DNA from 3 places in the Lysinibacillus sp. 54212 genome. Region 2 is predicted to be linked to each of the others. Evidence: riboswitches for the same ligand, from Rfam matches in the RefSeq annotation. Region 2 holds a riboswitch; each other region holds the start of a gene.

What was found. Region 2 has a riboswitch for lysine ahead of V4T18_RS12310 (ACT domain-containing protein). Riboswitches for the same ligand answer to the same signal wherever they lie in the genome.
Region 1: it holds a riboswitch for lysine, as region 2 does, so the genes downstream of both, V4T18_RS13560 (transporter substrate-binding domain-containing protein) here and V4T18_RS12310 (ACT domain-containing protein) in region 2, are expected to answer to the same signal.
Region 3: it holds a riboswitch for lysine, as region 2 does, so the genes downstream of both, V4T18_RS06055 (amino acid permease) here and V4T18_RS12310 (ACT domain-containing protein) in region 2, are expected to answer to the same signal.

The regions. Positions count from the first base shown of each region.
Region 1 is NZ_JBAFWZ010000020.1:43,316-53,843, forward strand. It holds gene V4T18_RS13540 (helix-turn-helix transcriptional regulator) at 1-101, shown strand, start outside; gene V4T18_RS13545 (hypothetical protein) at 127-519, opposite strand; gene V4T18_RS13550 (stalk domain-containing protein) at 869-2,299, shown strand; gene V4T18_RS13555 (tryptophan-rich sensory protein) at 2,757-3,506, shown strand; lysine riboswitch at 3,848-4,034, shown strand; gene V4T18_RS13560 (transporter substrate-binding domain-containing protein) at 4,136-4,990, shown strand; gene V4T18_RS13565 (amino acid ABC transporter permease) at 5,071-5,808, shown strand; gene V4T18_RS13570 (amino acid ABC transporter ATP-binding protein) at 5,805-6,539, shown strand; gene V4T18_RS13575 (DUF6501 family protein) at 6,846-7,043, shown strand; gene V4T18_RS13580 (toxic anion resistance protein) at 7,156-8,259, opposite strand; gene V4T18_RS13585 (5-bromo-4-chloroindolyl phosphate hydrolysis family protein) at 8,259-8,906, opposite strand; gene V4T18_RS13590 (acylphosphatase) at 8,989-9,270, opposite strand; gene V4T18_RS13595 (globin-coupled sensor protein) at 9,327-10,528, opposite strand, start outside.
Region 2 is NZ_JBAFWZ010000016.1:43,606-54,133, reverse strand. It holds gene V4T18_RS12340 (TetR/AcrR family transcriptional regulator) at 1-102, shown strand, start outside; gene V4T18_RS12335 (enoyl-CoA hydratase) at 118-891, shown strand; gene V4T18_RS12330 (electron transfer flavoprotein subunit beta/FixA family protein) at 916-1,689, shown strand; gene V4T18_RS12325 (electron transfer flavoprotein subunit alpha/FixB family protein) at 1,722-2,699, shown strand; gene trxA (thioredoxin) at 3,176-3,490, shown strand; gene uvrC (excinuclease ABC subunit UvrC) at 3,597-5,387, shown strand; lysine riboswitch at 5,420-5,598, shown strand; gene V4T18_RS12310 (ACT domain-containing protein) at 5,679-6,158, shown strand; gene V4T18_RS12305 (YslB family protein) at 6,334-6,756, opposite strand; gene V4T18_RS12300 (succinate dehydrogenase cytochrome b558 subunit) at 7,028-7,645, shown strand; gene sdhA (succinate dehydrogenase flavoprotein subunit) at 7,735-9,480, shown strand; gene sdhB (succinate dehydrogenase iron-sulfur subunit) at 9,495-10,268, shown strand.
Region 3 is NZ_JBAFWZ010000006.1:100,559-111,086, forward strand. It holds gene hutI (imidazolonepropionase) at 1-701, shown strand, start outside; gene V4T18_RS06030 (methyl-accepting chemotaxis protein) at 799-2,484, opposite strand; gene V4T18_RS06035 (nitric oxide synthase oxygenase) at 2,742-3,806, shown strand; gene V4T18_RS06040 (hypothetical protein) at 3,881-4,729, opposite strand; gene V4T18_RS06045 (restriction endonuclease) at 4,880-5,434, opposite strand; gene V4T18_RS06050 (CynX/NimT family MFS transporter) at 5,502-6,710, opposite strand; lysine riboswitch at 6,850-7,024, shown strand; gene V4T18_RS06055 (amino acid permease) at 7,137-8,594, shown strand; gene V4T18_RS06060 (LytTR family transcriptional regulator DNA-binding domain-containing protein) at 8,727-9,656, shown strand; gene V4T18_RS06065 (ABC transporter ATP-binding protein) at 9,804-10,528, shown strand, end outside.

The DNA of each region.
Region 1 (10,528 bases), on a different contig from region 2:
GATGGGTCTTCAGTGGAGAGTATTCTGAAATAATCATCGAAGATGCTATTAAAAAGGTTGAAAAAATTGCACTGGAACAGCCAATAGAGAAGGACTGCTAGTTCATAACAATCCTTCAAATAACTTTTAGATTGCTTTCATTGAATCTATCTTATCTTTTAGCATTTGATCAATGATTTTAAATTGTTCTTTAACATTTTCGAATTCAGAATCTAGTTCAATAAAGTCGTTTGATTGGGACTCAAGGACTTCCTTAAATTCTAGATACAGAATATCGAAAAAGGAGAAGAATGATGAAAATTCATAGTGATGCAAATCAATGAAGCACGAATAGTAAACTTTTGAACCAGTGCGCAAGCTATAAATCTCAGCTAAATCTAAGTGTAGTAAAGGTACATCATTTAAATTGTTGTGAAGTTTAAGTGTCTGATAAACAGAATTCATTCTATCAAACTGTTGGTTTAAATGTTCACGAAACTCCATGTAGCTTGCAAGTTCTTTTAGTATTAAATCATCCATATGTAATCACCTCACTTTCAAGGTGATTATAGCAAATAACTTGGGAGGAGGTGAGAGGGATGGAGCAGCAACCTTTAAAAAAAGAGGATGCGCTACAGATTGCTTTAAAGGCACTAACTGAGAAATTACATGGGTGTACATTTTTGTAGGGGGAGGGTGCCCTTATTGAAAACATAAAATTAATTTATGAAAGTAAATAGTTTATTTTACCAAAGTGATTACAAATTTTACTACGAATGTTCATGTGAAAAAACGCTCATGTATTCTGCACTATCTTTTATTCTAATATTGAATTATGATAGATTTTATACCATAATTATAATTAATATACAAATATTGGAGGGTGTTTATGAAGAAATTTAAAATACTCCTTGTAGCGATGTTAGTTTCGTTGTCATTCAGTTTCGCGAACGCTGATGAATCGAGTGCTGCATCTGGAATATCAATCTATATTAATGATGTAAAACAGTCCTACAGCGATAAGGCAATTATTAAAAATGGTTCAACTCTAGTTCCGCTTCGAGGAATATTTGAAGCTCTAGGTGCCGGAGTTATTTTTGATTCAGAGGACCGGTCTATTGAAGTATCAAAAACCACGGGCAAGATGTGGCTTAAAACCGCTTCGAAACCTACAGACCCATCCTACTCATTTTCTACAAAGATTTTTCTTAAAATCGGTTCGAAAACAACATACGTGAATGGAAAAAAAGTCACAATTGCGATGCCAGCTCAAATTGTAAAAGGTAGTACATTGGTTCCTTTACGCTTTATTAGTGAAACACTTGGTGCTGAGGTGAGATGGGACGCCAAGAAAAAAACAATCAAAATTATTACTCCAGAAGTATCAAAGCAAATGAAGGCTCATTTCATTGATGTTGGACAAGGCGACTCAACTCTATTACAACTTGCAACTGGAGAAAATGTTTTAGTGGATGCTGGCACTGATGAAGCTGGCGAAAAAGTAGTGGCTTATTTAAAATCGTTAGGAATCAAAAAGTTAGATTATGTAATTGCAACGCATCCAGATGATGAGCATATCGGAGGTATTACACATGTACTAAATGCATTTCCGGTGGGCACTTTCATAGATTCTGGTGTAACACACACATCTCAAACTTATGAGGATATGCTATTTGCAATTAAAAAGAAAAAAGTAAAATATGTTGTACCAAAGCATGAGCAAATATTATTACACAACAATAATGTGAATTCGTATTTACAGATTTTAAATGCAAACCCCGATGCGGATGATATCGATGACGCTAGCTTAGTAGTAGCTGCTGGCTTTGGTAAAAGTGATGTCTTATTGATGGCCGATGCAGATAGCGAGATAGAAAGAAAATTATTATATTTTGCAGATATTCCTGGCACAATTATAAAAGCTGGTAATCATGGATCTGACATAAGCACTTCATTGGATTTCTTAAAATCTACTAGTTATCCTGAATCGGTTATTTTGAGTTACGGTAAAGACAACGCTTACGGTTATCCTCACAAAAGTGTTTTAGGTAACATCAAAGCAGTTGGTGCTAAAGCTTACTCGACGGCTCAAGATGGGACAATCATCGCTACTATAAATAGTGATTCTTATTCAATTGACGCAAAAGAGTTCAAACCAGGTGATGAGGTAGTAGAACCAGAACCACCTACATCTCCTAATAATTCGTACAAGAACTGTACAGAGTTAAGAAAAGATTTCCCAAAAGGTGTTCAAAAGGGACATTGGGCTTACCAACCCAAAATGGACCTTGATGGAGACGGTTGGGCATGTGAATCTTAAATAACACGAAAAAGACTATCTCGGTTGAGGTAGTTTTTTTGATCGATTTTAAGTTGCCAAAAAGTGTTCTACAGGCAAGAGGATAAAAAACATAATGAAAAGGAAAATTTATGAAAAGAATTCAAAGGAGTTACATAGTAAATTTGAGTTTTAACCTATTATACAGCGGGTTGAGAAGTTTCCTGAAGAATAAAAAAGAGTATAGAACTATTAATTTCATAATTAACAGTATCCCCCACAATCGTTGGTATATCAATGATTGTGGGGGACTTTTTTGTTTTAACTTGGTAATTTGAATATGTGGTATTCAGGATAGGCATATAACTCTATAGAGTTCCTTTGTTACCTTGATTATTTATAGTCTATGAGCCACTCCTAAATTGTTTTAGAAAGTCATGTATATTGCCCTCTTGGAACGAAATATATTGAAGTAAAGATCTTTTGAGGGGGGAAAGACATGAAATGGTTAGCCGTTATTAGTTATTTGGCAATGATTAGCATTAATGCTTTAGCCACCACGGTAGGGATAAACGGAAAAACGACAGGTGAAATCTCTAATGAAGTAGATGTATTATTTACTCCTGCCGGGTATGTGTTTGCTATTTGGGGGTTAATTTATATTTTACTAGGAATATGGCTCTTCCAACAGCTCCGTCTTCCAACAGATGAGGTGAGTCGGTATAGAATAGATCTTTTCCTTATTACATGCCTTTACAATATCGCTTGGTTGTTGAGCTGGCATTATAATTACTTCCTTATATCTGTAGTAGTTATGATTTGCCTATTATTAAGTTTGATTATCATTTATAGGAGTTATCCAGCAGGTGATTATCGCTTATCTGATAGACTGCCGTTTTCGGTTTATTTAGGGTGGATTAGTGTAGCGCTAATGGCAAATATCAGCTATGTACTGAAGTATTATGGCTGGAATGGTTGGGGTATTTCAGAACAAACGTGGGCCCAAATATTACTGTTATTAGCAACATTATTAGCCTTTTATATTCGTGTGAAAAACAGAGATATTTTATTTTCATTCGTTGTTATTTGGGCTTTTATTGGTATTGCCGTACAAAATGGAAAAGATGCGGGAGCTTTATTCTATATGCCATTCGTTTACAGTTTATTGCTGTTGTTTTGGATATTTGTTGGGATGAAATGGGACATTCCTAGGAAGATGAAATCTTTAAAGCCTTCATCAAAAAATTAGCTGTGAGTTATCAACATCTAGTTTTTTTTGAAGAGAAAAGAATCATATAATCTATTATAGGATTACTTGTACACCAATAAAGATATAGGAACTGGTATGAAATGAATAATGTTTAGATATTGAACCATCACATAATTTTATATGTCCGTAGAGATTTATGTGACTTTAGTCTTGTTGAAAGTGCGTAGCAAGGTGGGAATCGTATCCTTGAAGTGAATGTAAATGAATGCAAAATGAAGTATATATTAGCATATTGTTTCATATATCAGAAAAATGAATATTGACACATAAATCAGAATGTTGTAATATTCTATTATTAATTAAATATAAACCTCACAGTCTCGTGAGGTAGAGGCGCGGTATTTATTAGTTTTTCATAGAGTTAGAGCAAACGATGAAATGAAAAAGAAGGAAATATCGCCGAAGCGTGTTCGTAGGCTCACTACGTTTCGCTGGGTCTGCAATGAATAATTGCAGGACTGTCTTGTTTGATCCTTCCCGTTCATTACAAGGTGTGCTATCTCAATATGGGAACTAGAGGATATGGGCTAATAATATTCAAGCGACCTTAAGTTCTTCTAAGGTCGCTTTATTTATTGCCTAAACTTTCAGAAAAAGGAGAGAATCGTATGAAAAAGAAGCTTTTAGTATTGATAGCAGGGATGATGACAGTGTTAATTCTTGCTGCATGTGGTTCTGATGATGGTAAAACAGGTTCATCGTCAAATGACAATGACCAAGAAAAAGAAGAAAGCAATGTTTTACGAGTTGGGATGGAAGCAGGTTATCCACCGTTCAACTGGACTCAAATGGATGATGGAAACGGTGCAGTGAAAATCGACGGGGCTGCTGAATATGCAGGTGGCTATGATGTTGAAATCGCCAAAAAGGTTGCTGAAGGTCTTGGCAAAGAGTTAGTTATTGTAAAGATGGAGTGGAACGGATTAGTTCCTGCCGTGCAGTCAGGTGTAGTTGATGCCATTATTGCAGGGATGAGTCCGACTGATGAACGAAAGGAATCAATCGATTTCACAGAAAACTATTATACGTCTGATTTTGTTATCGTTGTGAAAAAAGGTGGTCCATTTGAAAAAGCTAAAACATTAGAGGATTTTGCAAAGGCGAAAATCACATCTCAATTAGGTACGACTAACTATGATGTAATCGATCAAATTCCTAATGTTGATAAACAAACAGCAATGGATGATTTCAATGCAATGCGCGTTGCATTAAAATCAGGCGTTATTGATGGCTATGTAGCGGAGCGTCCAGAAGCGGTTTCGTCAACAGCAGCGAATAAGGACTTTGCTTATGTAGAGCTTCAAAAAGGGTTTAAAACAAATCCAGCTGATACAGCAGTAGCAATCGGTGTACGTAAAGGGTCAGATCTTACAGACAAAATGAATGAAATTATTAAAGGTATTTCTGAAGAAGAACGTACAAAATTAATGGATGCTGCGATTGCTAATCAACCAGCTCAATAATAAATAATGGGACTAGCCGAACATAATTTTGTCGGCTAGTTTTTCTAAAAGACAGTGATTGAACTGTTAGGGGGATTTTCATGAGTTTAGAAACAATACTCAATATTCTAGAAAATAACTGGCCAATGTTTTTACGAGGTGCAGGGATAACGCTAATGATTGCAATTATTAGTACAATCATTGGTGTGCTTATCGGATTTTTTATTGGAATTATGCATACAATTCCAGTGCGAAAACGTTCGGTGAAAAGTATTGCTTTAAAAATATTTAACTTCATTTTATCGTGCTATGTTGAAGTATTCCGTGGTACTCCAATGATTGTACAGGCGATGGTAATATACTTCGGTTTATTCTCATATGGCATCAAGCTTGATACATTCGTCGCTGCACTAGTCGTAGTAGGTTTAAATACGGGTGCCTATATGGCAGAAATCGTACGCGGTGGCATTGTGTCCATCGATAAGGGGCAATATGAGGCGGCACAAGCAATCGGGATGAACCATCTGCAAACGATGATTCATGTAGTTCTTCCACAGGTTGCTCGAAATATCCTACCTGCTACCGGTAATCAGTTAGTAATGAATATAAAGGATACAGCAGTATTAAATGTTATAAGTGTAACCGAGCTTTATTTCCAATCAAAGTCGATTGCATCGATCAATTATAAATTTGCGGAAACATTTTTAATTACGTGTTTAATCTATTTAGCTATGACCTTTACAGCAACTCGTATCCTACGCTGGATAGAGAGAAGAATGGATGGACCTGATGCATATAAAAAAGTAGATCAACATAGCGGAGGGGAAGTCTTACAATGACAAACGTAATTGAAATACAAAATTTAAGTAAATCTTTCGGCTCGAATGAAGTCCTTCGTGATGTGAATTTTAATGTGCAAAAAGGGGAGGTTGTTTGCTTAATCGGCTCATCTGGTTCTGGAAAATCAACCCTTCTACGCTGCATTAATCTACTTGAAACCCCGTCTGGTGGGAATATCGTGTATAAAGGTGACAATATTTTAGGTGATAAGCATAATATTGAAAAATATCGTACACACTTAGGAATGGTTTTTCAGCAATTTAACCTTTTTAATAATTTAGATGTCCTTGGCAATTGTATAGTAGGGCAGCAAAAGGTGCTAAAGCGTTCGAAGCAAGAGGCAACTGAAAAGGCACTAAAATATTTACAAGTTGTCGGCATGGATCAATACAAAAACGCAAAGCCACGACAGCTTTCTGGCGGTCAAAAGCAGCGTGTAGCGATTGCCCGAGCACTGGCAATGGATCCAGATGTAATGCTATTTGATGAGCCAACATCTGCACTAGACCCAGAAATGGTAGGGGAAGTATTAAAAGTAATGCGTACGCTTGCAGACCAAGGGAATACAATGCTCATTGTAACTCATGAGATGGAATTTGCGCGTGAAGTATCAGACCGAATTGTCTTTATGGATAAAGGGGTCATTGTTGAAGAGGGGCATCCTGACGAAGTGTTAGTGAATCCAAAGCACCAGCGTACAAAGGAATTTTTAAAGCGTACGTTAAAATAAACATTCAATCGACAAGTGATGGGCTTGTCGATTGTCTATCCCTATCTTCTTGAATTCCATTCTGAATAAAAAATAAATATAATAGCAAATGCAATGGCAATTGCGAAAAAACAAACGGGAACAGGACCAAATGCCATGAATAAATCACCTCTTTAACAATATTTTAACATGTGGAATATAGCAAGGAAACGATTAAAAATACAATATTCTATCGCATTTTGCATATTTACTACCAAATATAATAAAAATCGTTTAAAATAAGTGTATCTGTTAGAGCATATGTCTCTTAAAAAGTGAGGGAAAATAATGTTACATTTAAAATGGAAAGATGCGCCAACAATCCGTACAGTAAAATGTGTACATACAAATGCATCAAAATATTTAGTATCCAATGTACTGACGGTTGGAAAAGAATACGAAGTGAAAAACGAAACAGAGGAGTTCATCTTCGTTATTGATAATACAGGAAATGTAGGCGGTTATTACAAAGAATACTTTGAATAAGGGTATTATGTAATAGGCTAGGGTGGTGGATAATTTCACTGCCCTTTTTTTTACGGATAAGAAGAGGGGGTGCTAAGAACGTAAAGTGTTCTAAGCGCCCCCTTTGCTTTGTCTACATTAATTCTGATTCCGTTTGAAGTCGCTTTTCATTGGCTACTGCTTGTACTCGTAGCGTTTCTTCAACATCCTGTAATAATCTGAGCTGCGTTTGCTTAAAGTGATCAATTTCCTCATGTCTAATACTACGGTTGCCTTTCTTATCCTGAGACGTGACCTTAATCATTTTTGCATTTTTCTTCATTAGTTCATCTGATGCTTGCAATAATCGTTGCTGAGCAAGATTGGCGCGACGTTGATTATTCATACTTACAAGCATTGAAATCTGTGATTGCCAAAGCGGAATAGTTGTCATAATCGATGATTGAATTTTATCAATTAACATCCGATTGGTTTGCTGGATTAACCGAATTTGTGGAGCAGACTGAACCGCGATTTCTCTAGATATTTCTAAATCATAGATTCTTCGATCGAGCCATTCGAGAGCCATTTGCAAATCTTGCAATTGCTGATGCAGCATCGGGTCATTGGAGGCCTGTGCCTTTTCATTTAATACAGGTAATTGCTCATTTTGTAGCTCCTGGCGCTTTACTTCTCCTGCGGCAATATAAATATTAATTTCATTAAAATAGTCTTCATTTAGCTTGAAGAGCTCGTCAAGCATATTATAGTCCATTAATAAGTTTTGCTGAGAATGGGCGAGCTGAATACCTAAACGGTCAATATGCTTGCTTAAGCGATTGAAATGGGTCATTATTTCCTGGATAGAAGAATGCTGCTTTTTAAAGAGTCTTCCAAAAAATCCGGCTTCCTTTTCAATTAGTGCATCAGGATCAACCTTTTCTAAATGATCCATAAGCTGAAATAAAATATCCCCAACCTGTGATGTATCCTTACGCTGCACATGTAGGAGCATTTTAGACGTAAAGGATTTTAACGAAGATTGTGCTGCCAAACCAAAGGAAAGGACATCTTCATATGAGCCTACATTCATACTTCCTGCTAGCTTCATCGCACGTTTTTGATCAAAGGTGCTTAACGATAAAAAAAGGGGAGTAGGGGCATTGTTTTGCAAATGATATTCGTATTGCTCACTCGCTGCCTCGGCCAATGAACTCCCTGATGATTGAAACGCCTCAAACGGATTTTCGCTTTTCACTAGTGGCCACCACCTATTTGCTGACGTTCTTTTCGCTTTTCATTTTCCAGCTTCGCAAAATCTAGCTCTAATTTTAAATCCTCGATATCTGATTGAAGTGCCAGCTTTAGGTCGTCTTCCATTGTAATGTGTAATTCCTTTAATGTTTTACGTGTATCCTCTAACGCAATATGAATGTCTGTACCTTGCACTTGCTCCTTTGTTAGCAGCGTATATTTATCCGTTAATTCGACTGCTGAAGGTAGGTGAGCATAGAAAAAGTCTTCTACTACGAAAAATTTTCGCGGACTCGTTTGAACAATATTGACGATTCGACGAGAAAGCTTACTCATATCGTTAATAAGCTTAAAGGATTTTAACGATCGTACACGAATATACTGTTGATTTAATTTAAAGATTTGTTCTTTTGCCTGCTTTAGCTGCTTTTCGATATGATTATATTCTGAGCGTGAAATGCCTAATTGCTTACTACGCTGATATTTTTGAAAGCTTGCTATTCCTTTGTTACTGGTAAAATAACTAGCTATGGATAGCAACGGAACAAGGATGATACCTAAATCAAAGTTTATTACCGTTAGTATAAAAACGGAAAAACCTACTAGCCAATTAATGGCATGTCTTGTAATAAAGTTTGATACGCCTAGCATGTTCACACCTCCCTTTTCATTCTAATTAATAATACGGACGATAGAAAAAAAGGTTTCATTTCTATAACAGAAAAGCCGGATACTAAACAATATCCGACTTCATCACTGTATAACCGATTAGATCCTCAAACACTCTGACATTAAATTGATTGGATTCGGCTTGTAAGCTAACGCCCCTTTGAACAAAATCAATAAATTCATCAATTGCCTTTGTGCTTCCTTCTACCTCAACCTCTAGCTTTTCATCATGATTCAACTGACAATAACCCTTCAAACCAAGCTCAATCGCTTTTTGCTTAATGAAAAACCGATAGCCTGTACCTTTAACATCTCCAAAAAACTCAATTTTAACGCGTTTTCCCATACGAATCCTCCTTTAAAAATAGACAAAACGAAGCTCGCTTTGCCTATTTCTATTATTTAGTTCATCATACGTTCTTTTTGTAGCGCTTGAATTAAATCGTTGATATAAAATAAAACTTGTGCTGAGGCCGCTTCAATTTCTTTTAAGTGAGCTTCAGCCTTTGGAATATCGTAATTGTTAAAGGCAATAACAGCATCTTTAGCAGAAATATGAACTTGCTCATGGTACTTATCTAGCTCACGATAGGAAGGGTGACTCCCGAAACGCTCGTGTGCTTTATCAGCAAAATACCATTTTCCTAAACGACACTCTTTATGTGATGATACATCGTTAGGCGTTAGCTTTTCAAGACCTAGGAACATATTGTACACTTTCCATTTCCATAGGATATGATCTGCCTTTGAAAGCTCTAGTAGGGCAATGCTTGAAAGCTGAACATTATTATTTGTAATCACATCATTTCTGAAACGGTTAATTTCTTGACCAAGTAAATGAATATCACGGGACGTATTTGCTCCATATTCACGAATATCCTCCTGTAGCGTTGAAATCTGAACTAAACGGGAGGAAACTTCATCAATTGCTGCAGCCTGTTGCTCCGTTACCGCTGCAGTATTCGTTACATCTAAGTTTATACTTTCGATAATATCGACAATAAGATTTAATAACGGAAGAGAGTCCTTCGCTTCGTTTGTCGCTTCTTTAATGATTTCTGTTGTTTCAGTTATCGATTTTGCTACTGTATTAGAATAATTTTTTAAGGAATGAACATTGCTTGTTACTTCACCTAGAGCCTTTACAGTACCTTCAGCAAGTTTTCGAACCTCCTGGGCAACGACCGCAAAGCCTTTTCCATGCTCGCCAGCACGTGCAGCTTCGATGGATGCATTTAGGGCAAGTAAATTCGTTTGATCTGCAATACCGTTGATTAAAGTCACTACATTTTCAATATCATTAACATGCTGCTGTAACTCGGAAAAGCTACTTACAATAGACGTAAAGGTATCTTCTGTTTTAAAAATTTCGGATAGGGCATGTTCAATGGAATGTTTCCCTTTCACTGCATTATCTACAGAATCACTAGTTTTCTCAGCAATACGCGAAGAGGAACGAGCAATTTCATTAATAGAGGCTGCCAATTCTTCAGCAGCAGCAGATGAAGTCGATATCTCGTTTGCCTGATGATCGAGGCTAACAACTAAATCTTTCATATACATTATTTTTGCATTCACATCCATTAAAGATGAAATTTCCTCCA
Region 2 (10,528 bases):
GATGAAATTACGACTTCTTGGGTAATGAATGAATATCGTTATGATTTAGTCGAGTTAACACCGAAAGTGCAACAGCAACTGCTAAATGGGTTAAAAGCTTAAGGGGAGAGTGGGAGAATGGAGTTTCTTAGTTGGAAAGTTGAAGAAGGTGTAGCTGTAGTTACAATTCAGCGCCCACCAGCAAATGCCTTATCACGAGGGATGATTGCAGAAGTAAGTGCACTATTAGATGCCGTAGAGCATGATGAAGCTGTTCGTGTAATAGTCCTTCACGGTGAAGGTCGATTCTTCTCAGCAGGAGCGGATATTAAAGAGTTTACTGAAGTTTCTACAGGTGAAGAGTTTGCTAGATTAGCTAAAAATGGGCAGGACGTATTTGAACGTTTGGAAACGTTCTCAAAACCTGTACTTGCAGCTATTCATGGTGCTGCACTCGGTGGAGGATTAGAGCTTGCAATGAGCTGTCATATGCGCTTTGTAACTGAAAATGCTAAGCTTGGTTTACCAGAGCTTCAGCTAGGTCTTATTCCTGGCTTTGCAGGTACACAACGTTTACCACGTTATGTAGGGGTTGCAAAAGCAGCAGAAATGATGTTTACTAGCGATCCTATATCAGGTAAGGAAGCCGTGCAATGGGGCTTAGCGAATCGTGCCTATAACGATGAAGAGCTCCTACCTAAAACATTAGAAATCGCAAAAAAAATGGCAAAGAAAAGTCCAGTTGCATTAAAAGCAGCCATACATATGCTGCAATATTCTAAGCCAGCATCCTTCTATGAAGGTGTGGCGGCAGAGGCGGAAAGCTTCGGATCTGTATTCGTATCAGAGGATGCAAAAGAAGGTATTAGAGCATTTATCGAAAAACGTGAGCCAGTCTTTAAAGGTAAATAAATCAGCTTTCAGGAGGTCAGTAAAATGAATATTTTTGTATTAGTAAAGCGTACGTTTGACACAGAAGAGAAGATTGTTGTATCAAATGGAAAAATTCAAGAAGATGGTGCTGAATTCATCATCAACCCTTATGATGAATATGCAATTGAAGAAGCGATTCAAAAACGTGATGCGCATGGCGGTAAAGTAACAGTAGTTACAATCGGCGGCGAGGATGCTGAAAAGCAATTGCGTACAGCATTAGCTATGGGGGCAGATGAAGCAGTATTAATTAATACAGAAGATGATTTAGATGAACTAGACCAATATTCGGCATCATTTATTTTAGCCCAATATTTAAAGGATAAAGAAGCAGATTTAATCCTAGCTGGTAACGTTGCAATCGATGGTGGATCGGGTCAAGTTGGTCCACGATTAGCAGACCTACTAGGCATTAACTACGTAACGACTATTACTTCTCTTGAAATCGATGGAGAAACAGTGAAGATCGTTCGTGATATTGAAGGGGATTCAGAAGTGCTTGAAACTTCATTACCGCTTCTAGTAACGGCTCAGCAAGGGTTAAACGAACCACGCTACCCTTCTTTACCAGGAATTATGAAGGCGAAGAAAAAGCCGTTAGAAGAGCTAGAGCTTGATGATTTAGATATCGACGAGGACGATGTTGAGGTAAAGGTAGAAACAGTTGAAATCTACTTACCACCACAAAAAGCAGCTGGTCGTGTATTAGAAGGTGAGTTAGCTGACCAAGTAAAAGAGTTAGTCAACCTACTTCACTCAGAAGCAAAAGTAATCTAAAACAAACGAAGACGGTAATGGAGGGTTAATCTATGTCAAAAAAAGTGTTAGTATTAGCTGAAGTTCGTGAAGGAAGCCTACGTAACGTTTCATTTGAAGCAATCGCTGCTGGTAAACTAATTGCTGATGGTGGCGAGGTAGTAGGTGTATTAATTGGTGACGGTATTGCAGGTGTGGCAAGCGAATTAATCGGATACGGTGCAGACCGCGTTGTAACAGTGGAGCATCCACATTTAAAATCCTATACATCTGATGGCTTTAGTCAAGCATTTATGGCTGTTGTTGAGAGTGAAAACCCAGAAGGAATCGTATTCGGTCATACAGCTTTAGGAAAAGATTTATCACCGAAAATTGCTTCTAAATTACAATCAGGCTTAATTTCTGATGTAACAGAAATTGAAGGTGCTGGTGACTCGGCAATTTTCATTCGTCCAATCTATTCTGGTAAGGCGTTTGAAAAAGTAAAAGTTAAAGATGGTATTGTATTTGTGACAATTCGTCCGAATAATATTGCTCCTCTTGCAAAGGACGGGGGTCGTTCAGGTGATGTTGCTGCAATCTCAGTAGATATCACAAATTTACGTACAATTATTAAAGAGGTTGTACGTAAGTCAACAGACGGTGTAGACCTTTCTGAAGCGAAAGTAGTTGTAGCTGGTGGTCGTGGTGTGAAGTCTGAAGAAGGCTTCGAGCCATTAAAAGAGCTTGCTAATTTACTAGGTGGTGCAGTAGGTGCTTCTCGTGGTGCATGTGATGCAGAATACTGTGATTACTCACTACAAATCGGCCAAACAGGTAAAGTTGTTACACCAGACCTATATATTGCAGCAGGTATTTCAGGTGCCATTCAACATTTAGCTGGTATGTCAAACTCTAAAGTGATCGTAGCGATTAATAAAGATCCAGAAGCAAACATCTTTAAAGTAGCTGATTACGGTATTGTTGGCGACCTATTCGAGGTTATTCCAATGCTAATCGAAGAATTCAAAGCGTTAAAAGTAAATGCATAATATTCAAAACCGTCTCTAATAAGAGGCGGTTTTTCTTATGGGTAGGAGTTTCGTGCCTTGCAACAGTCAACGGCTATACTAACAAAAGCATTTCACTATAACTAAGGGGTTGATTTCCGTTGTGCCAGAGGACAACAGATGTTTTGTGTAGCGAAAGCGAAGCGTCAGCTACACGACGTTGGTCACGAATGGATAATTAATGAGGATCAACATTTAGAAAAATGTTTTACTCAGAATTATTTTTGGCAAAGTACACGTAACGTAGAGCGGCGAGTGTAACTGGCGGCTACGCCTTTCACAAAAGAGCAAATTAAATTGTAAAGGAAATCAACATTCACTAATCCAATTATAATGTAATTTTTTCATAATAAGACCTCATTTCCTTATAATTAACACACCGTGAGCATAATAATACTCAATCCAAATGTTATCATGCTATACTACAATCAGATGTTAGTTTAAGGAGGCTATTTATTATGGCAATTGTACAAGGTACTGATTCAAACTTCCAACAAGAAATCGCAAACGGCGTTGTTCTTGTAGACTTCTGGGCTGCATGGTGCGGACCATGTAAAATGATTGCTCCAGTTCTTGAAGAGGTGGATGCAGCAATCGGAAACGACGTAAAAATCGTAAAAGTTGATGTTGATAATAACCAAGGCACAGCAGCCGAGTATCAAATCATGTCTATTCCATCATTACTTTTATTCGTTGATGGTGAGCTAAAGGCAAAAACAGCTGGCTTCATGCCAAAAGAAGCGTTAATCGATTTCATTAACGATAACAAATAATTTTAACAGGGACCGAGTACAGTCAGTGTGCTCGGTTTTTTAATTCGTATTTTTTCGCTTGACCACTATATAATAGCACTATAGGACAAAAATTTTAGGTGATAGGATGAACAACACTATAAAAAATAAGTTATCAATTTTACCGGATGAGCCCGGCTGTTATTTAATGAAGGATCGTCAAGGAACAATTATTTATGTTGGGAAGGCGAAAGTTTTAAAAAATCGTGTGCGCTCTTATTTTACAGGCAGTCATAATGGGAAAACGGCAAGGCTTGTTAGTGAAATTGAGGACTTTGAGTATATCGTAACTTCTAGTAATTTAGAGGCCCTCATATTAGAGTTAAACTTAATCAAGCTGCATGATCCGAAATATAACGTTATGCTAACTGACGATAAAACGTATCCGTATATTAAAATAACAAATGAAAAGTATCCTCGTATATTAACGACTCGGAAAGTGAAAAAGGATAAGGCACGATATTTTGGACCGTATCCAAATGTTTTTGCAGCGAATGAAACGAGAAAGCTGCTTGACCGCCTATATCCATTACGAAAGTGTGCGAAGCTCCCGAACCAAGTGTGCTTATACTATCATCTTGGGCAATGCTTAGCGCCCTGTGTAAAGGATATTGAAAAGGAAATATTCGACGATATGATAGAAGACATTGTTAAATTTTTAAACGGCGGCTATGAGGACGTAAAGCACGATTTAGAGGCAAAAATGCTAGAGGCAGCTGAGAAGCTTGAGTTTGAACGAGCAAAGGAGTTCCGTGATCAAATTAACCATATTGAAACGGTCATGCAAAAGCAAAAAATTGTAACGGGAGACCTATCCAATCGAGACGTTTTTGGCTATGCAGTAGACAAGGGCTGGATGTGTGTACAAGTGTTTTTTGTCCGCCAAGGTAAGCTAATTGAGCGAGATGTATCCATTTTCCCAATTTACCAGGATCCAGACGAGGAATTTTTAACCTTTGTCGGACGCTTTTACGAGTCACCACAGCATATAAAGCCAAAAGAGGTTTTAATTCCAGCAACCGTTGATGAAGCACTATTGGAAAAGCTACTTCATGTGCAGGTAAGGATTCCAAAGCGTGGCTCAAAGAAAGAGCTCGTTGAAATGGCAATTAAAAATGCCCGGATTGCAATTCATGAAAAATTCCAGTTAATCGAGCGTCAGGAAGAGAGAACAGTGGGGGCTTGTGAAGCGTTAGGAGAGGCATTAAATATCGCAGTACCACTTCGTATAGAAGCCTTTGATAATAGCCATATGCACGGCGCGGATCCGGTTTCTGCAATGGTCGTGTTTATAGATGGTAAGCCTGCCAAAAAAGAGTATAGAAAATATAAAACTCGAGAGGCAGCCAAGCACGATGATTATGGTGCAATGCAGGAAGTGGTTAGAAGACGCTATTCACGAGTGCTCCGTGAAAATTTGCCGCTGCCAGATTTAATTATTATCGATGGTGGTAAAGGCCAAATGGAGGTTGCACGTGAAGTGATAGAAGATGAGCTTGGTTTATATATTCCGATTGCTGGCTTAGCAAAGGACGCTAAGCATAAAACATCACAATTACTTTTCGGAGATCCTCCCGCACCGATTGAAATGAAACGCACTAGTGATGGATTTTATTTGTTACAACGAATTCAGGATGAGGTCCATCGTTTTGCCATCACTTTTTTACGTCAGCAGCAGCAAACAAATGCGATTACATCGGTACTTGATGAAATTGAAGGTATTGGACCTAAACGGAAACAACAGCTTCTTAAGCATTTCGGCTCCGTGAAGAAAATTAGAGAAGCATCCATCGAACAATTACTAGAGGCAGGTATCCCAAATAAACTGGCTCTTTCGATTTATGGCTATTTTCAGAAAGAAACGTTGAAAAACGACTAGCATTATGCTATCTTTACAATAATAATTCAATATTTTTAGATAGAGGCGCGGGCTTCAAGAGTACAATTTGTGAGGGGGAACAACTCCTATGACCATATTGGAAAGGGGAAACCGCCGAAGTGAACGACAGCTTGTTCCTGTCCTTTGCTGGTTTTACGTTTAAGAAATGTAGAACTGTCAGAATGATGTATTCTGGAGAGCTATCTCGACAACTAATTTTAGATTCGTTTTTGAGGCGGCTTTTCACATGTGTGAGAAGCTGCCTTTTTTTTCTTAAAGGGGAGTGTTGAAATGAAACGGGAATCAAGTGTGCAAAGTGTTCAGTATGAATCAGATATTATTCAAATTACGGTAGGATACAATAATTTTAAAGAGGCATTAGTAGAAGAAATTTTTAACGAGCTTACTAGACAAGGGATCGATGTAGATAGTGGTGTTGAAAAGAATATAGACGGTGAAAATTCTAAGATTTCATTTTCAATCGCCAAGGAAGCATTCCCTGAGGCTCTTCGTGTGCTAGAGGCAACTAAAGCATCGCTAGGCTTTAGTTTTGCAGATTTTGAAGTTGGCTTAGCGAAGATCACAATACTAGGGACAGAAACTATTTCAATGCCCGATGTTACGAGCTCCATTTTTACCCGTCTTGAAAAGGAAGAGATTCTAGTGAAAACAGCTTCAGGATCGGACGATCAAATATCGGTAGTCGTTGCTCAAGAGGATATGATGAAAGCTGCAAACGCTTTATATGATGAATTAAATATAAGTGTGTAGTGGCCGTGTATAGGCCATAATTGTAAATCTTCGGGGCAAAAAATAAGTCGTCTGAGTCAGTTTAAAACTAATCAGACGACTATATCCTTTGTAAGAATCTATGAATGTTTTAGAATGTAAAATTACGATACATTGTTGAAGATAGTGATTTATTAATTAATTACGATTTACACGTTTATTTTGCGAGAATTCTCTCTTTTAAATCCCATTTTACAGTGAATGAAACTTTGTTTTGTTTACCGTTCACTTCATCATAGCATTCTGTTAAAAAGCCATTTAGTTTTTGAGTTTGCTCTGCCAAAAAACCTGCTTCAAGTCTAAAACAACGCTGATTTGTTTTTAGTATATTTTGGTCAGTCTCTAATACGTAAATTGCACTATCCTTCTGTTCCTTTTCTAACGATAAGGATCCCCAGCCGGCTTGTTCAAAAAAAGAATTTGCTTCTTCTATAGAAAATAACGGAAACTTGCGAGCTAGCTCTTTCCCAGCCCAGTATAATACATCATTTTCATGTTTACCCAGTATGGAAGAAAGGACATGATCCCGAATAATTTCATAGCCGAATATTGGAATCGCTTTCATCTTATCTTCATTCATTCTATTAACCTCTTTCTAGAATTTTCTTATTTTTTAGATTTATTCCCATATGGAATGACACGTTTTAGAAAAAACGTGTTTTAAGCAGCGAAAATGTACGTTTTTAGTGGTCCTTAAATAATCCTCAGTGCCTTGACGCTTGTACTTCTTGAGAGTACAATGGACATGTCATAATATTGTACCATGATGAAATATGCAGTCAATCACCTAACGGTTACAAAGTATTGACAAAGAGAAAAGCATATTTTAAGTACTAAGGGGGGTAACAATCTTGTCGAAAGATCGTGAGTTTTTATGGCGCCGCTTACATTCTTTACTTGGTGTAATTCCAGTAGGTTTGTTCTTGGTGTTCCACTTATCACTGAACTTCACTGCAGTTGGTGGTGAAGAAGCTTACAATAATGCTACAGGAATGATGGAATTAGTTCCTCACTCATTATTGTTACTAATGGAATGGGTAATTATTTATATACCATTAATGTTCCATGCATTTTACGGAATCTACATTGCATTTACTGCAACGCACAACACACAGCGCTTCGGTACTTTCCGTAACTGGATGTTCCGTCTACAACGTATGACTGGGATTTTCCTAGTTATCTTCGTAGCATGGCACATTTTCCAAACGCGTGTTCAAAAGGCGCTTGGAGCTGAAGTTAACTTTGATATGATGGCTGAAATTGTAGATAATCCTGGATTCTTAATTTTCTATATCGTAGGTATCTTATCTGCAACATTCCACTTAGCAAACGGTTTATGGTCGTTCTTAGTAAGCTGGGGTATTACTCAGTCAAAACAATCACAAAAAATTGCTACATATATTACAATGGCATTCTTCGTAGTGCTTTCGATTGTCGGCGTAGCAGCAATTTTAGCGTTCGTAGTATAAACAAGTTGCAATTAATTAGTGAATAAACTTGCAACATTAAGTGTTCGAAATGGATAGATAAAGCAATGTTAGAGGAGTGAGAATCAATCATGGCAAAGAGCAAAGTAATTGTTGTTGGTGGCGGCTTAGCAGGCTTAATGGCAACAATTAAAGCAGCTGAAGATGGTACTGCGGTTGAATTATTCTCATTAGTTCCAGTAAAGCGTTCACACTCTGTTTGTGCGCAGGGCGGAATTAATGGTGCAGTAAATACAAAAGGTGAAGGGGATTCTCCATGGATCCACTTTGACGATACAGTTTATGGTGGCGACTTCTTAGCAAACCAACCACCAGTAAAGGGTATGTGTGATGCAGCCCCTGGTATTATTCACTTAATGGACCGTATGGGAGTTATGTTTAACCGTACACCAGAAGGACTACTTGACTTCCGTCGTTTCGGTGGTACGCTGATGCACCGTACAGCATTCTCGGGTGCAACAACTGGTCAACAATTATTATACGCACTAGACGAGCAAGTTCGTGCACACGAAGTAGCTGGTTTAGTAACAAAATATGAGCACTGGGAGTTCCTGGGTGCTGTGCTTGATGACGAGGGCATTTGCCGCGGTATCGTAGCGCAAGATTTAAAAACTGAAGAAATCCGCGCGTTCCGTGGTGATGCAGTAATCATGGCTACTGGTGGTCCTGGTATTATCTTCGGTAAAACAACAAACTCAGTAATCAACACTGGTTCTGCAGCATCTATCGTGTACCAACAAGGTGCAACGTATGCAAATGGTGAGATGATTCAAATTCACCCTACAGCGATTCCTGGAGACGACAAAAACCGTCTAATGTCAGAATCTGCTCGTGGTGAAGGTGGACGAGTATGGACTTATAAAGACGGTAAGCCTTGGTACTTCTTAGAAGAAAAATACCCTGCTTACGGTAACCTTGTTCCACGTGATATCGCAACTCGTGAGATTTTCGACGTATGTGTTAACCAAAAGCTTGGTATTAACGGCGAAAACATGGTATATCTAGATCTTTCTCATAAAGATCCACATGAGCTAGACATCAAACTAGGTGGTATTATCGAAATCTACGAAAAATTCGTAGGAGATGACCCACGTAAATTACCGATGAAAATATTCCCAGCCGTTCACTATTCAATGGGTGGATTATGGGTTGATTATGATCAAATGACTGAAATTCCTGGTCTATTTGCTGCTGGTGAATGTGATTACTCACAGCACGGTGCTAACCGTCTAGGTGCGAACTCATTATTATCAGCTATTTACGGTGGTATGGTTGCAGGACCAAACGCTGTTAAATACATCAAAGGCCTTAAAAAGCATGCGGAAGACTTACCAGAATCAATCTTCGAAGCTCGCGTAAAAGAAGAGACTGAGAAATGGGAAGCTATCCTTAACATGGATGGAACTGAAAACGCATACTTATTACACAAAGAGCTTGGCGAATGGATGACTGACAACATGACTGTAGTACGTCATAATGATCGCCTAGAAAAAACGTACGAAAAATTAACTGAACTTCAAGAGCGTTGGGAAAATATCGACATTAACGATACACAAAAATGGTCTAACCAAGGTGCCCACTTCACGCGTCAGTTAAAGAACATGTTATACCTTGCTAAGGTTATGACAAAAGGTGCTTTACTACGTGACGAATCTCGTGGTGCTCACTATAAGCCAGAGTTCCCAGAACGTGATGATGAGAAGTTCTTAAAAACAACGATGGCGAAATTCGACCCAGCTACGGGCGAGCCAATTATCACATATGGAGAAGTAGACGTTTCGTTAATTCCACCACGTAAACGTGACTACTCATCTTAAGGGGGATATAATCAATGGAAACTGCAAACACAGGAAGAATGGTTGATATTGAAATCCTTCGTCAAGATACAGAAAATGGTGCTACACGTTGGGAGAAATTCAAAGTTCCTTACCGTCCGGGTATGAACGTAATCTCAGCGTTAATGCATATTCAAAAATACCCTGAAACTGCAGATGGTAAAAAGACAACACCTGTAACTTGGGATATGAACTGTCTTGAAGAAGTTTGTGGTGCATGTTCAATGGTAATCAATGGACGTCCACAACAATCATGTTCAGCCTTAGTAGATAAATTAACGCAACCAATTCGCTTAGAGCCAATGAAAACTTTCCCAGTTGTACGTGACTTACAGGTTGACCGTAGCCGTATGTTTAATGCACTGAAAAAAGTGAAGGCATGGGTTCCAATCGATGGTACTTACGATTTAGGTGAAGGTCCACGTATGCCAGAGCGCAAACGTCAATGGGCTTACGAATTATCAAAATGTATGACTTGTGGTGTATGTATGGAAGCATGTCCAAACGTGTCTGAAAAAGCTTCATTCATCGGTCCAGCTCCATTATCACAAGTACGTTTATTCAACACTCACCCAACTGGTGCAATGAACAAAGATGAGCGTTTAGCTGCAATTATGGGTGACGGTGGTCTTGCAAACTGTGGTAACTCACAAAACTGTGTAGCTGCTTGTCCAAAAGGTATTCCTTTAACAACATCTATCGCTTCACTTAACCGTGCAGCAACAGTTCAAATGTTCAAGAACTTCTTCGGTTCTGACCATATGGTTTAATTTTTAAAGATGAGTCTCGTGCATATAAGTGCACGGGGCTTTTTTTGAATGAAAAATATTAGGTGTGTTGGGTATCAAAAAAATCCTAGTATTGAAGCGTGTTTGTAGTAAAGTGTTAGAAAACGGAAATTCATCATAACTTAAGCCTGATTTCCATTGCTTCAAAGACCAACACGATGTTGATCACGCTGGCTCCACTTAAATCAACAAAGGGACCGTCTGAAAAAACATTTTGAGACGGTCCCTTTGCGACGAGGATG
Region 3 (10,528 bases), on a different contig from region 2:
TTCCAAAAGAATATAAAGGGAATGAGGATGCCTTTGTAGAGCTCATTATTGAGGAGATGCTGCCCAAAGTCGCCGCTGAAGGTTTAGCAGAGTTCAATGATGTGTTTTGTGAAAAGGGCGTGTTCACACCCCTACAGGCCCGGCGGATTTTGGAGGCGGGGAAGCGCTATGGGCTAATCCCTAAAATTCATGCGGATGAAATCGAGCCATATGAAGGGGCAGAGCTAGCTGCAGAGATAGGGGCCATTTCGGCTGAGCATCTACTCGTTGCTTCAAATGAAGGGATTCGTCAGATGGCCGAGGCAGGCACGATTGCGGTGCTGCTACCGGGCACTGCCTATTTTCTTCGTGCCCCGTATGCAAGAGGGCGCTACATGATTGATTGGGGTGTTCCGGTCGCCATTTCGACTGACTTTAATCCAGGTTCATCGCCAACGATAAGCTTACCATTCATTCAAAATCTAGCCTGCATTCATATGGGGCTGACGATGGAGGAAGTGATCACAGCAACAACGATTAATGCTGCCCACGCCATTAATCGAGAACATAGCGTTGGTTCTCTTGAGCCGGGTAAACGCGCGGATGTGCTTATTTTAAATGTACCCAATTACAAGAGGCTGCAATATTTTTATGGCATGAATCATACAGACATCGTCATTAAAGCAGGAGAAGTTGTTGTGAGAAATGGTGCGGTTATATAGTGGAATCGTATCAGTAATAAAGAGTCACCCGTATAAAACCTATAATACTAGCTTTTATACGGGTGAAGAAATTACTGTGTATTTAATAGATTTTACTTTACAATTTAAATTCACTAATTGTATTTTTTAAATCTTTTGCCATATCGTTTAAATTAGCAACAGATGTAGATATTTCAACGGAGGATTCATATTGATCTGTTGCGATTTCTACAACGTGTTGTGCATTGTTTGCTAAGCTTTCAGAGATTGTGGAGATATGGTTAATTGTTTCAGCAATATTTGTTGTGTTTGTGTTGATTTCTTCCACGACACCGAACACATCAAGTGTTTGCCTTGAAATCTTTTCAATAATGTTTGTGATATTATTGAATTCGTCTCCTGTTTTCTCAGCAAGGTTGCTACCTACTTCAACTGCCTTTATACCGCCTGTCATGGATTGAATAGCTTTTTCAGTCTCCATTTGAATTTCATTAATTAAAAGTCGGATATTATTGGCTGAATGAGACGATTGCTCTGCTAATTTTCTTACTTCGTCTGCAACAACTGCAAAGCCTTTCCCATGCTCCCCAGCTCTAGCTGATTCAATCGCTGCATTAAGAGCGAGTAAATTCGTTTGGTCTGCTATATCCGTTATGATTGAAATAATTTGGTTAATCTCCTGTGATTTATTTCCGAGATGAGAGACGACATTATTTGCATGACCGACCGTTTGTTGAATCGTATGAATTTGCTGCAGTGTTTGTTGGACAACTTCATTCCCAGACTGAGCAGTTTCCTTTGCATGAAGGCTTAAGTCAGTTACTGTTTGGACAGATTTTGTTGTTTCATACATACCTTGTGATATTTCCTCTAGATAATTGGAGGAATGTGCTAAATTAGTCGATTGAGATTCGGCTCCATCCGAAACATTCTGCATCGCTGTTGTAATATCTTCTGTTGCTGCTACATTTTCATCTGTGTTATGGACTAACAAAGAGGCGTTAGAAAGCATTTTATCTGAGGCTTCATCAATTTTTGTGATGAGTGAACGCAACTCTAGGCGCATTTTTTCAAATGCTTCTGCCAATTTTCCGAGCTCATCTTTACGATTTAAAAGTACAGATGTCCCTAAATCTCCCTTAGCAATTTTCTCTGTTGAAAGAATAATTTGTTTTAGTGGGTTTATAATCGAACGACTCAATAGGAGAGCGATAATAATTCCGATGAAAATGACAAATGAAAACGTCATAATAAAAAAGTTTGTATTATCATTAATAATCTGCTGAATATTTTGTAAGCCATTTTTTGTTTGAGCGACACTTTCCTGTTTTAATTCATCCACCATTGAATTAATAGTAATTGATGTTTCATCAAACTCGCCCATGATTTTATTCCCTTGTTCAGGGCCTCCATCAATATAATTTTGTGCCATTTGTATTCCAGATTGATAGTAAGCATTAAAGGCTTCTTCGATTTCATTTAGTCGATCTAAATTTTCTGGCTGTAGCTCCTTTAATTCATTCAGATTTTTATAAACAATTTGACTATGTTTTTCAGCTAATTCGAAGCCATCATTTAATCCGTCTTGTCCTCGTGTTGCACTAATGTCTGTTAAATACTGCTGTACTTGTACGACTGCTAATTTTAATTCCTCTGTTAAGAAAGTTGTTTGCAATGTAGTGTTTTCGATTTTCTTAAGATGTTTCATTTGGGAATCAGCATTATTATATTGGACAATCCCTACAATAATTAATGTGAAAAAAATAAAAACAAAAGAGAGTAAACCCCTAGTACGTATAGACATATTGACCTCCCCTAAATGTAAATTAAGTTAATTGTATCTAATATATATCATAAACACTATGAGGATAGAGTTAATAAACTTGTAATATTTGTTACATTTTCAGTTATACTTGTTTATCTCGGATAATTTCAATAATTGCCCTCTTTGAATTTTGACTATTATTAGTCATATATGAAAAATACATCTTTTAATTCCCACCTCTTTCGTTGTTCTAAGGATTCCTTATCTTCTACAATGAAACTATTGGAGGAAGAACAATGACTTTAACAACACAGCAAGAGATGAATGAAGCTTTCGAGTTTTTAACTTTATATAAAAATGAGCAACACTTAACGGAACAATGGTTATCTAACCGAATTTGTGAGGTAGAGACTACAGGCGAGTATGTTCCCACGACAGAGGAGCTGACATTTGGAGCGCGCGTGGCATGGCGGAATAGTAATAAATGTATCGGCCGTTTGTTTTGGCAATCACTTCACGTATTTGATGAGCGAAAGTTGACGGATCCGCAATCAATTTTTCAGGCGCTGCTCCGACATATTGATTTTGCAACGAATAACGGCAAAATTCGTCCTGCCATTACCGTTTTTGCACCAGGGAAGGTTCGTATTTGGAATCATCAGCTGCTACGTTATGCAGGGTACGAAACAGTGGATGGTATCGTCGGTGATCCGGATTCTGTTGCCTTTACAAAAGTGTGCCAGGAGTTAGGCTGGCAAGGTGAAGGCACCCCTTTTGATATTTTGCCACTGGTAATTCAAGTAGAGGAAAGAGCACCAGAATTATTTAATATTCCGAATGAACATGTGCTCCAGGTTAACATTACTCATCCCGAGTATAAAAAAGTAGAAGAACTACGGTTGAAATGGTATGCTGTTCCAATTATTGCGAGCATGCGTTTTAATTGTGGCGGCATAGATTTTGCTGCAGCGCCGTTTAATGGCTGGTATATGGGGACGGAAATTGGTGCACGTAACTTTGCGGACGAGAACCGTTACAATTGTTTGCCTGCAATGGCCGAGGCAATCGGTATTAACAGCGATACGAATAGCTTTCTCTGGAAAGACCGTGCCCTAGTAGAATTAAATATTGCCGTGCTGCATTCTTATAAAACTGCAGGCGTAAGTATTGTTGATCATCATACAGCGGCACAGCAGTTCAAATTATTTCAACAGCAGGAGGAGGGGCATGGACGCGATGTAACGGGCAACTGGACATGGCTCATCCCGCCGATGTCACCTGCTACTACACATATTTTTCATCAACCAATAGCGAACGTGATCTTAAAGCCGAATTATTTTTATCAAAAACAGCCTTTTTAAACGACGAAAAACCCGGAACATGCTCCGGGTTTTCTTGCAAAAGATAAGTGAAATTTATTTCTATGCATTCTTCTTTATAAGAAGAGCATTCTTCCTTTTGCTTTGTCTTGAAGCTGTAGCTGCCTCCTGGTAAAAGCTAAGGCTTGCTTATGCTTTCCTAACATTTCGCAGCAGGTGATCAGTCCTTCAAAAATTTCGTTATGAAGATGATAGTCATCAAAGTTCTGAAAGAAAGCTAAAGCCTGCTGTAAAGAATGAAAAGCTCTATTCGGCTCCCTTTTGACAAGGTACATTTTAGCCCATGTAGTCAACGTTCTTGCCTGTTCCTTATATAGGATTGGAAAATCTAGGTGTGCTTCACAGGCGGCTAAATGAGCTCTCATTTCATCAGGACGACGGAGTGAGAGAAGGGTGTCACAGCGATTTAAATGGAATTGAAAAAAAAGACCCGCATCCTCTGCAATTTGCTCAGTATACTTCGAATAGACGTTATTAAGTGTTGCAAGAGCATGCTCGGCATCTCCTAAAAGTAGCTGACAATTAGCCTTTGACAAAAGGGCAAACGCTTTTATTGAAATGCTATTATCATCCTCTGGAAAAGCGGCTGCGTTTGAAAATAAACCTAGAGCAAGCTTGTATTGTTGCTGCTGTAGCGTGTAATATCCACGTATCAAAAAGTGCGGAGCTTGTTGTTCGTTAGATTGAAGTCGCTCCAGCTCTTTATAGTGGGAAAGAAAAACGTTCATTTCACCACGCACATAGGCAATACAAGCAAGATAAAAAAGACAGTGTTCAATTTTATCTTGTTGCTTTTTTCTTTTATATGTTTTCAATAGCTGATTAATCACGATTTTTGCTTCTTCGTATTCAGCTGTTTTACAGCGTGCAATAGCATAATGCATTCGCTGCTGGAGACTATCCATAAACATCACTTCCTTATAGCGGAGCTCCTACTAATTTCGCTGTTAAATGTAGTATTAATAACCTTGTATGTGTTCATACATAGAATAAAAAATTACGGCAAGCTGCAAAATAAAAAACCTCCAAATATAGTTTTGGAGGGTAAAATATACTTATTTTTTATTCAAAATCAAGTCAATTAGCTCTTGTCGATCGATTAAATATACATCGTTAATGTTCGCTAGCTTTATTGCTTGTTTTGTAAAGTAGCTATTCGTCACAACCCAAGCTTCAGTAGCTTCATACATTTTAATAGCACCGATAATTTCCTGCACAGCCTTTACTCCGACAGTACTTGAATAGCGTTTCGCCTGTACAGCGATAATGTCTTCACGGTCCTTTAAAATCAAATCTGCTCCGTAATCGCCAGAAGTGGCTGTATAAGTCACTTTAAATCCTCGACGTTTAAACAATTCACCTAAAAACTGCTCGAATTCTTCGCCTGTCATTACATCGACTTCCTTCATACCAGCTTTTCTAAGGCGCGCGGTTTTACGTGATTTACGCCAAGCCTTAAAGCCTATCGATAACACAAAATAAAGAACAATTGCTGCTCCGATTCCTTGCAATGTTTGGGTGAAATACCAGCCAAGCGCGGCAACGATTAGTATAGGAAGTGTTGGCAGTATACGAATGCGTCTTTTTTTCTTTGCTCTACGTTTACGCAAAATTATGTTCTCCTTTGAAAAATCATCCTCGCCATTATTATAGCACAAAAGAGTACATACGTTTGCCTTATTCGTGTATTGTTTTATTATTACCTGCAATGTATCCGGAGATGAGCAATGCAATGGCAATGGCAATAAAAATCGTATTCGGTACGAACCAGCTTCCGGTAACATCTTTAATAAATCCGAAGCAGGTTGGTCCGACTGCTGCTAGTAAATAACCAATTGACTGTGCAAATCCCGATAATTCTGCCGCTTCATAAGCAGTACGCGTACGAAGAGTAAAGAGCATCATAGCGAGTCCGAACGATGAACCGCCAGCAAGACCTAAAAATATCATCCAAACTACAGCGTAATCCGTCCATTCCATAAGCACGCCAGTAAATCCGATAAGGTAGAAAGTCGAAAATACTAGTACTAATGGACGTTGTGTTGTAAGCTTTGCCGCAATAATCGGCGTAATAAAGGTCATAGGGATTTGTGCAAACTGCATGACAGAAAATAGCCAGCCAGCATTTGCTGCATCAATACCTTGTGAAATATAAATCTCTGGGATCCAAGCAGCAGTTGTGTAAAAAATGAAGGACTGCAATCCCATGGCGAACATCACTGCCCAAGCAAGTGGGGAGCGAATTAGAGTTGACCACCCTGCTCCTTTTGATGTTCCGCTAGATAGCTGGACTTTTTCCCCTCGCAATTGTGGTATCCAAAATAAGGTTGCTGCAATTGTGACAACAAGCGCAATAGCTAATGCTCCTTGCCAACCGACTGTAGTATTAGCAATTGGATAGCTGACACCTGCACCAAGACCACTCGATAAATTCATCGCCACTGTGTAAATTCCAGTTAACAATCCAATATGTAACGGATATTTCATTTTGAAAAAGCTTGGTATTAAAACATTTCCGAAAGAAATCGCGACGCCAATTAACACTGTGCCAACGAGTAGTAGTGACGTTGTTCCGAGTGAGCGTAGTATAATCCCGAAAGTAAGTAGGATGACTGAATAAAATAACGTCCACTCCATACCAAAGCGTGATGCAACACGTGGAGCAAATGGCGATACAATTGCAAAAGCGAGTAATGGGATAGTCGTTAAAAATCCTGCTAACACATTGGAAATACCAAGTCCATCTCGAATAAATGACGTAATCGGTCCAACAACGGTTAGTGGTGTTCGTAATGTCATAGCTACAAGGATAATAGCAACAACAAATAAGATGACCTTGCTATTGAATTGTAATTTTTTGCTCCTATATTCTTTTGTTGATGCCATTGTGAATATTCCTCCTATTGCTTTTCTTATTGGTCTGAATAGTCTAAAAAAACTGAAAAAGCAAAAATAATTGATAACAAAAATTTGCTATGTTAAACTCGAAGACGTTATCTAATTTAATAGATTTTGCCTCATTTGAAAATGGGGTAGAGGTCGCAATCATTATGACTAGTATAGCTGAGATTTGGAGAATCGGGGAAGCTTTATGAAAGGAATGGTTGCCGAAGTAGTTTGTCACTACCAGGGCATACTATTGGGGCTGTTTTCGAATAGGAACAGAACTGCCGCATTTTAGCGGGTGAGCTATCGTTTCAAGTTGATGAGGACTTAATATAAGCCGTCACATTACCTTGTGGCGGTTTTAAATTTTTCTCATTGCGATGAAAGATGCCAAAAGCATTTTAAATCAAAAGGAGTTATAAAAAAATGAGTGAAGTAAAAATAGATAGGCTTGGACATAAATCTGAGTTAAAAAGAGGTTTAAAAAGTCGTCATATTACGATGATTTCTTTAGGTGGGACGATTGGTACAGGATTATTCCTAGCATCCGGCGCTTCCATTGCACAGGCTGGTCCTGGCGGTGCGCTACTTGCTTACGCATTGATTGGTATTATGGTGTATTTTTTAATGACAAGCTTAGGGGAGATGGCGGCATTTATGCCAACATCCGGCTCTTTTAGTACGTATGCAACAAGATTTGTTGATCCAGCACTTGGGTTTGCGCTTGGCTGGAACTATTGGTATAACTGGGCAATTACAATTGCGGCAGAAATCGCGGCAGTATCATTAATTATGAAATATTGGTTCCCAGATAGCTCTTCAGCGTTGTGGACAGTTATGTTTATCGCTGTCGTATTAACGTTTAACATGTTGTCAGTTAAAGCATATGGCGAAAGTGAATATTGGTTTGCGATGATTAAAGTTGCAACGGTTATTATTTTCATTATTGTTAGTTTCTTAATGATTTTTGGGCTTTTAGGTGGAAATGATCCTGTAGGCTTTAAAAATTTCTTTGTGGATGAAGCACCATTTAACGGTGGCTTCCTAGCAACATTTGGTATATTCCTTGCAGCAGGGTTCTCTTTCCAGGGGACAGAGCTATTAGGGGTGACGGCAGGCGAAACGGATAATCCAGCAAAAAGTATTCCGAAAGCGGTACGTTCGGTTTTCTGGCGTATTTTACTGTTTTATATTTTTGCCATTGGTGCAATTGGGTTATTAATCCCGTATACAGATACACGATTATTATCAGATGATATCGCTGTATCACCATTTACCATTGTTTTTGATAATCTAGGTGTAGCATTTGCTGCCTCTGTGATGAATGCCATTATTTTAACGGCTATGCTATCTGCAGGAAACTCAGGTCTATATGCAGCAAGCCGTATGCTCTATCAGCTTGCGGTAGACGGAAAAGCACCAAAGTTTTTCATGAAGGTGAATACACGTGGTATTCCGGTATATTCACTTCTTGCTACATTGGCAGTAGGAAGCTTAGCATTTTTAGCATCCTTCTTCGGTGATGGTGTCGTGTATATGTGGCTACTAAATGCATCGGGTATGTCCGGTTTTATTGCATGGCTAGGAATTGCAATTAGTCATTATCGTTTCCGAAAAGCATATATTGCGCAAGGACGAGACGTATCGCTGCTTCCTTATCGTGCAGCACTATATCCATTTGGACCACTCTTCGCCTTTATCGTGTGTATGATTGTCATCCTTGGCCAAAACTACACAGCATTTACAGGTGACTCGATTGACTGGTACGGTATTTTAGTATCGTATATTGGCCTTCCGCTATTCGCAATATTATGGCTAGGCTATAAACTAAAACATAAAACAAAAATCGTTCCATTACAGGAATGTGATTTGGACTATAAATAATGAGAAAGCGGCTTGCATTGGGCAGGTCGCTTTTTTCTTTTTGAAACATTTATAGAATTCCCATGTTTTCTCAGCTTCTAAATTACTATAATGAAGAAAGGACAGATATTAATATAAGGGGCGAATAAAAGCGTGAACATTCAAATTGAACCATACATAGAGGATGGAAAAACAATCATGCCATCCATTACATTATCCTTGAACACTTCTATAGTTGGCATTTATACAGATGTTAAAAAGATAGACTATGTGATGCAAGCATTAAAATCAGTTGGTTATATACACCCGATGGATGAAGGACATTATGAGCGATTAACGATAGAAGAGAGTTTTCGTTATTACTGTGCACTTTTCGATAGGAAGGATGAGGTAGAAGAGCTGTTATCAGCTTTTGGATTTTCAAAGCAACGGAAAGTAAAAGTAAAGGATTTAACGAAAAGCGAGAGGAATAAATTACATTTTTTAAGAGCCTTTTTACAGACGAGCCAATTGCTAATTATTGAAGAGCCGCTACAGCAAATGGATGAGGACTGTCGTGTGATCGTCACACAATTAATGATGAAATGGATCGAATCAGGGCGCTTTATCCTACTGCTATCCAATAATTTAGAGGATATACTTATTTCGACTGGCGAAATATATCGCGTAGATCAAACGGGCTGTCATCCATTAGACTTTGCAGACGATTCACCGCCTACCAAAGCTGAAGAAGATATATCATTTAAAATAGAAAAAATCCAAACGAAAAAGAACGACAAAATTATTTTATTTAATCCACCAGAAATCGACTTTATTGAAAGTATGGATGGAGAGGTCCTAGTTAATGTGGCAGGTGATGCCTATAATTGCGGGATGACGCTTCAGGACTTAGAGAAAAAATTAAAAGGCTATGGATTTTATCGCTGTCATCGCTCCTATATTGTTAACTTGCAAAAGGTTCGTGAAATCATTACATGGACTAAAAATAGCTATAGTTTAAAATTAAATGTTGGTGAGGGAACAGTTATCCCGTTATCTCGCGCTAAAATTTCAGAATTAAAAGAATATATTGGCATTTCGTGAAATTTCCTGGGGAATATTGTAGATTAAACAGATCTCCTATAGTACAGTTCACCGTCAATTTGCTACAATTCATCGGAAAAAGGCTGTAGCTTCAATTCTTTTCGAATACAGTAGGTGTAACGAAACGGTTGAAGGAGGATGTTGCACATGCTAGTTGCAATTGACGTACAAAACGTAAAAAAGACATTTGGAAAGTTTGTAGCGCTTGAGGATGTATCATTTTCAATTAAAAAAGGAGAGATTTTTGGTTTTCTGGGTCCAAGCGGCTCAGGTAAAACTACCATGATAAAAATCTTAACGGCGCAGCTCGAGCGTACAGCAGGTCAAGCACACGTATTAGGAATGGACGCTATTGAAATGAAGAAAGGCTTCAATAGAGAAAGGTTTGGAATCTTAACAGATAATAGTGGTCTGTATCAGCGATTATCTATTGAAGAAAACTTACTACTATTTAGTAATTTATACAACTTGCCGAAATCAGCCGTAAATGAGGCACTCTCATTTGTTAACTTAACGAATGATCGCAAGAAGAAAGTCAATCAGTTATCAAAAGGGATGATTCAGCGGGTTACTTTGGCGCGAGCAATTATGCACAAACCAGATCTACTATTTTTAGATGAGCCAACATCGGCATTAGATCCTGTAAATACACAGCATATTTATAATGGATTACGAAGGTTAAATGAAATGGGTACTACTATATTCTTGACAACACATGACATGCAGGAGGCAGAAACTTTATGTGATCGAGTTGCCTTTTTGCATAAAGGGAAAGTTCAAGTAATTGGTCAGCCTTCAGAGTTAAAGAAAAGGTTCCGAGATGAGACAATGACCGTCGAGCTGGAATCGGGCGAGCAGCATATTATACCGAT